DNA from 2 places in the Desulfobacterium sp. N47 genome. Region 1 is predicted to be linked to the other one. Evidence: riboswitches for the same ligand, from Rfam matches in the RefSeq annotation. Region 1 holds a riboswitch; the other holds the start of a gene.

Region 1 (3,567 bases):
ATGTCGCCTGCAACCTGAATCTCTTTGTTAAATATGTTGTCCACAGCAAAGGTCAGATATCCTTTCCAGAGTTTATACTTGGCATAGAAATTAAAAGAAGCATAGCTGTCCAGATTACGCTCTCGGGAAGAAAGAATCTGACAGTTAAGATCAAGAGTAAAAGGTTCACCAAGAAAATTCATGCCGATGTTTGTTTGCAGTTTTGGACCGATCTGGTATTCCTTGCCTTCGGTATCATCGGCCGTAGGCTCCGCCCAATAGCCGGATGTGTAGAATAAGATATTTTTTAGCCATCCTTTATTGTTAAAAAAAGGACTTACACCGGTTTCCCATTCAATGCCCTTGCTTGCATAATCCCCTGCATTGAAATAGGTTTGCGGATAACCTTCGGAGCGATCCACTTCGATTTTGTCTTTATACGTCATATAAAAAGCAGCGAGTCTTAAGCGAAAGAGATCGTCATCGTATTTTATTCCGGTTTCGTAAGTCCAGCCTTCTTCAGGTTTTAAATCCGGATTTCCCACCATAAACGAACTCTCATAATAGAGATTGTTAAATGTAGGAGCCCTGAATGCCTTTCCCGCATTGGCATAAAGGTTAATAGCCTCCGTTGTTTTTAAGTTCAGACCGAAGCTGGGCAAAAAACGGTTATAGTTATCGGTTCCGGATTCTCCGTCTATGAATTGCTCCCGTGCCCCGGCAGTAGCCGTTAAACGCTCCCAAAATGTTTTTTTAAGATGAACAAAGGGGGCATAATCGTTGCGATGGTGTCTGCCGTACTGGTTGTTGTAATCGGCTCCGCGATGGATCCAGTCTGAACCAACGGTCAATTGCCAGTCTGACAGCTCAAAGCGGTAGTCTGCCTCAATGCCGGAATTATAATTTTTATTCTTATCTTCCGGCTCGCCCGGGCTGGTGTATTCATCCCGGCGCATTTCATCATAATTGCCGAAAATCTTGGCTTTAAAATTTTGTGTTTCATACCGTACATTCAGAAAATTTTTTAAATGCTCCTGCTTAGTACCTTCCATTGGTTTTTTCTCACCGTCGAAATGCTTTTCAAAACCTGTTTCGTAATATGAGCCCAAATAATCCAGATGAAGATTTTCCATAAGGGTAGCATTGAAATTCCACGCATATTTATCAGTGCTATCCAGATCGTAGCGGTATTTTCGAGTAAAGCTGCGGGATATTTCCTTTTGGCTGCCCAGATGGTTATAATTAAATCCTATATTCACATCCGGCAATGAAGCTGAAAAACCATGATTGTGGTATCCCTCGTTTCCGAATTCAACCGAGCCCCCAACAGCCGTTTTTTGAATAGTTTTTTTCGTTATAATGTTTATGACGCCGCTCATCGCATCAGCTCCATAGAGGGTTGAGGCGGCTCCTTTCAAAATTTCAATGCGTTCAATCTGCTCAACAGGAATAGTATTCAGGTCATAGGCATGGCCTGCAGCGCCCTGTATTGGTGAGCCGTTTATAAGCACAAGTTCGCCGTCTTTTACGCCACGAACGGAAGCTGTGCTGTTCATGCCGCCGTGGGAGACGCCCAGCGGCGCATATGCCTTGTATGAAAAACCGCCGATGCGCTTCACTGCATCAGACAGATTGTCAACGCCGCTGTCTTTCAATTCCTCAGAAGAGATGACCGTAACAAAATGAGGACTTTGTTTTTCTTTCACAGGAAACCGCTCTGCTGTTACTGTTACCACATCCATGACATTGGACGACTGATCTGCCCACACAAGATTGCCTGCAAAAAGCCAAACCATGCAGGTCATGATCAGAATTCTTTTCTTAATCAGATAATCCCCAAGCATATTTCTTCTCCTTTTTCAGATGATGTATTTTTGCATGGGCCCGGGCAAAAAAAAGCCCGGACCAATATTAATTGATCCGGGGATATCCCTTTTTTTATCCTCATGATCTTTGCTGCGCTCTCTTGTCCGCGGAAAACGCACAAACATTCAGGCAGGTCTTCTGACTATCGGATTATTCTATTTGCCGCGCCTTCCCATCCGCTTATGAACAGACAGTGGCATTAATGCAGCTTTTGTCCCCGATTACAGCGGCGGGCCCGTCCCCGATTTTCACGGGGTTCCCTAGTATGGCGGATTGCAAACAACCCCCTTATCCCCCTTTTGCTAAGGGGGAATCTTGCCCTACATCACATCCTGTAGGGCGGCATTTCACATGCCGCCATATGCTAAAAAAGCACCTGAATGTAACCTTATATTGTGTGATATTTTACATCTTGCAAACTGATATCATAAGCTTCGTATTCCTTTATCCATGTTAAATCAGAAATTAATATTCACACCTGCCAAAAAGCTGAAACCGTCATCCGGATACCCTGCATGAACCTCATAATCGGTATCAAACAGATTATCGATATGAACAAATACTTCACTTGGCCACGATTTTATGTTAACAGGATGAATCACCTTCATATTTACTACTGCATAACCATCAAGCTTCTGGGACTGGGGAGTGTTAGGGCTGCTGTATTGACGGCTGACGGCCTTTAATATGGTTTCAACTCTGGTCTTCGTCGGTAGTACAAATTTTCCGGTAATTTTAAGGCTATGATCCGGTGCGTATGACAGTTCGCCTCCGGTTTCTTTATTTTTGGTATCCTGGTAAATATAAGATAGTTCCGTCGAAATACTTTTGGTCCATTCCGACTTTAGCGCCAACTCTACCCCCTGCTTATAGGCGCGCGAAACATTAACCGGACGATAAATCAGATCATTTCCCCTCTGGTAGATAATAATATCTTTGGTATTTGTTCTGAACACTGAAGCATTAAAAACCACGTCCTTTTTGATTTTGTGCTCCATGCCCAGATTAAAGGAGTATATCTTTTCTTCGTCCAGATCAGGGTTTCCCCTCACTTGGTCAATAGAGCCATGACTTGGTTGATATAATTGATTAAAGGAAGGGATTTCCACTGAGTATCCGGCGCTTGACTTAACCACGGTATTTGATCCCAGGGCGTAGCTAAGCCCTGCATTGAAGGCAGGAAAAAACCCGAAATCATTGGTATGATCCCCCCTCAGTCCCAGAGTAGCCGTTAATTTATTTAATTCACGGTCATACTGGCTGTGAAAAGAAACTTTCTCTCTGTGATGGTCTCCTGAAAAGTTATGATCCACCCTGTTTGTTTCAGCCAATCCTCCCAAACGCAGGGCAAAGACTCCGTCCTCAGGCTTCCATGTGGTTTCAGCGCTTATTCCTGCCCGATGCTCATCAAGCGTTGATCGGCTGCCGGTCTGGGATTGGTCGTACAGATCCGTCAAATCCATGTAGGACTTTACTTTATATTCCATCATATCATCAGTAAAACCATTGATATGAAAATCCAGAGATCCTTTCTGATAGCGCTGCCTGGCGTCAGGCGTAGGATTGTCAATGGGACCGGGAGAGCCATGATAGGAATGAAAATACCTGCCGTTTAAGTCGTACCGGATTCCGGTTTGTCCTTCTGTCTGCCAGTTAAAACTTGCATTTCCGCTGTCGCTGTCGCTGTTGGGCCGTTTCCCGTCTTTATGACCGGCGCCTATG
Region 2 (3,567 bases), on a different contig from region 1:
TTCCTGCGCATGAAATCTTATCGCCGCCGATATCACCTGAAAAAACTTCCATACCCTTTTTCATGGCGCAGAAATCTCCGCACATGGAGCAGGTTTGTGTATTTTCAGGCGCTCTGCTCTGACGGACCTCTCTTGCCTTATCGGGAAACATAAGCAATTTTTCAAGATCATCCCAGCGCATATCACGTCTGGCCATCGCGGCTTCTTTTTCTCTTTCGCGCCTGTCGGGATATTTGGATATATCGCCGATACGAACAGCAAGCCGTGTTGCCCTGACACCTTCCCGCACATCTTGTTCATTGGGAAGCGCAAGGTGTTCGGCAGGTGTGATGTAGCATACCAGATCAGCACCGAAACGGGCTGAATTGGCGGCTCCGATAGCTGATACGATATGATCATATCCTGCACCTGTATCCAATGGAAGAGGTCCTAAAACATAGTAAGGTGCATTTCCGCTCATTCTCTTTTCCAGCATTATGTTTCCTTCGATTTCATCCAGGGGCACATGCCCGGGACCTTCCACCATCATCTGGCATCCCATTTCACGCCCCAACTCGGCGAGTTCGCAGTTTATGATCATTTCCGCCATCTGCGCCCTGTCATGGCTGTCGTGAATGGCTCCGGCTCTGATGCCGTTTCCAAGAGAAAGTACTGCGTCATATTTTTTCATCAAAGCGCAGACGCGATCAAATTGCTCGTATAACGGGTTTTCCTTTTTGTTTATATCCATCCATGCAACCATGTACGTCCCACCCTTTGAAACAAGACCCCCGTAACGGTAACCCTGTTTTCTTAAGCGTTCTATGGTATACCGGTTTATACCGCAATGGATAGCCATAAAACTGATTCCGTCATCAAGCTGTTTTTCTATAAGGTCAAACAGGTATTCGGGATCAAGTTTTCCCGGATTTGCATATTTTGCCGTGGTTTCCTTGAATGCCTGATACAAGGGCACATTTCCAACCGGCAAAGCAGTATTTGCAAGCACGGCCCGGCGGATTGCATCAAGATCTCCTCCTGCAGAAAGCTCCATAAGCGTATCAGCGCCTTCTTCCCCTGCTGCCATAGCCTTTCTGACTTCAGCATCAATATCACATATGTCCGAAGATGTTCCGATTGAAGCGTTGACCTTTGTTCTCAAGCCTTTGCCTATTCCTACTATTTTCTGATCTTTACGTTTCGGGTGGCTTGAAATTACTATTTCTCCCAAAGCCACTCTTTGTCTTACGATTTCATCGGACAAACCTTCATTCAATGCAACCTTTTTAATTTCTTCAGTAATAATTCCTTCTCTTGCTTTTTCAATCTGGGTCTTCATATCCTCACCTTTATACAATGAATTTACCCCGCCGGAAATAAAAAAAGGGCTCCGACAGGCGATATTGCCTACCAGAACCCTTTGCCATCAAGCTCTTTGGATCATAAGATATTCAGCTCGTCTTCTGACTCCCCCGCCCTTGAAGCCGCCTTCCCATCATGATAAACCTCTCCGGTCTGTCAAAACAGTGGCATAGCAATGCTAAAAGGGTTCCGCTAATGCAGCGGCAGGGTTACAGCGGCGGGACCGTTACGGATTCAAACCGTATTCCGTGCGCCGAACATCCTCAAATACAATTTTTTATAGAACATATCTAAATTGCAACGGAAATGTCAATAGGAAAAAAACGGTTTATCAATATTTTCCATTTTTTTCCAGAATTTTTTATTATAGCGTAAGTACCCATACCCAATCGGAACAGATTTATGACAATTGCTTAAGCTATAAAAACATCTCTTATGCTTTCTTCTTCTTGCCAAAGGTTTCGATCAGGTTGAGATATAAAAATAATTGCATGATCAAGACCTTGAAAACCAAAAGAGGGCTAACCCAGTTTTGGGTTAACCCTCTTCTTATTATAGATGGTGCCGAAGGCGGGATTTGAACCCGCACGCCCGTGGGACACTACCCCCTCAATGTAAAGTAAGAGCATTTTAGAGGGTCATAGGGATATGCCGGGTAAGATGGATTGTCTTTTGATTGTAGATACTTATATTAATCAGGAAGCAAAGGGCCGTTAGGGGAAACAGAAGGCTATTTTCTGCAATGTGTTGACCAAGTGTTGACCAAAAAATCATATTTTTTAGCAAAGCAATTATTTTCTATTTTAATCTTTGTCTCGAACAAGATGGCGGGGACAGTTAAAGCTGAACCCCGCTGTTTCCTATCTTAACCCGATATCGATAATATAACAATATAATAATAACAGTATATTATCATACCATAATACCGAAATCCTGCTTTAATTATCCATATCCGCTTCTTTCCACTTTATTTTCAAATTTAATCAACAATTCGTAAGACACTCAAAAATTAATAAATTGGCATAGTATGGGTGCCTGTAAAAGACGGGGTACTTGTATGCTAACATATTAAATATATTAATAATATTATTTTAGGCATCATTTATTGGACTGTTTTCTTGTATAAATCCCAATCGATATTTTGTGTCAATGTCTCAGGATATTCGTCCCATATCATTCCTTCTAAAAATGCTTCCTTTATATTATGCGTTTTACCTGGCCAATGTTTAAACATAAAAGGAAGTCCTGCTTTTTTAACTTGTTCTCTTATATCTACAACCCACTCTTCTTTAATTTCTCTGAATTTCATTTTGCTGTTGGTTTCGCCACCGACAACAACCCAATCAATTCCTTTCAAATCCAGTTTTGGCATTGGACTTAAAAGTGGTTCAAGCATTAAAAATTTGTTAACATCTGATGGAAGTTTTTTTAGATGGTCTATTCTATCAATATATTTATCTGCCTCAACCGTTACTCCCGCCCAAATCCAAGGTTTCCAAGGCAAAAGAGGACCAAGCTCACCAAGACGTTCGGCTCTTTTGGTAAGTACATAGAAGCGATGTTGCGGAACCTTTAGCATCGTTTCAAATACCTTGAAAATAAAATCGTCTGGCACTTTCTTATGAAAGAGGTCTCCCATATCTGTAACAAAACTTTTTACTGGTTTTTTAGGTTTTTTTGCCATCTTGTTTATCGGCGTGTACAATCTATCATAATGTATTGTTAAGTTAAAGCCATTATCCTTATACACCTGCTGTCCCATTCCTTTAAGCCATTCAACTAAATCTTCTGCATAGCAATTCTGACATCCGTCGCTGTATTTGTCGCAACCTGTAACGACATTCCAGTTTTCACCTCCATCACTCATTTCAGGATTTTTGAATTCCTTTTTCATTCTTTGTACCCCTCTATAATAAATAATTGATGTCTATTGGTGTTCTCTTTTAATGCTATCTGCTTTCCATGTCATATTTACTTATTTCATTATCGGAAGGAAAGAACATGACTTTAGTAAAAAGAAGAAATTATGAAAATGTATTAGTCTGAAACATACTTTCATACATTTAGGCTATTCGATATTCGTTTTTATGATTTAGTTAAAATTAAAACAATTAGGAGGCATACATGAAATTTATTAAGTTTATATTGTTAGCTGTAGGCGCATTCGTGGTGCTCGTAGGCATGCTGTGGGTAGTAATCAATTTATGGTGGCTCGTTCTTGCTGGA

What was found. A riboswitch is a leader RNA that binds a small molecule or an ion and turns the genes downstream of it on or off. The one in region 1 is predicted to bind cobalamin.
Region 2: linked by a shared signal. The riboswitch ahead of thiC (phosphomethylpyrimidine synthase ThiC) and the one ahead of VXK47_RS07510 (TonB-dependent receptor) in region 1 are both predicted to bind cobalamin.

The regions. Positions count from the first base shown of each region.
Region 1 is NZ_JBAMMY010000122.1:2,824-6,390, reverse strand. It holds gene VXK47_RS07510 (TonB-dependent receptor) at 1-1,823, opposite strand, end outside; cobalamin riboswitch at 1,957-2,151, opposite strand; gene VXK47_RS07505 (TonB-dependent receptor plug domain-containing protein) at 2,304-3,567, opposite strand, start outside.
Region 2 is NZ_JBAMMY010000285.1:12,874-16,440, forward strand. It holds gene thiC (phosphomethylpyrimidine synthase ThiC) at 1-1,318, opposite strand, end outside; cobalamin riboswitch at 1,416-1,614, opposite strand; gene VXK47_RS18140 (DUF5131 family protein) at 2,444-3,235, opposite strand; gene VXK47_RS18145 (hypothetical protein) at 3,466-3,567, shown strand, end outside.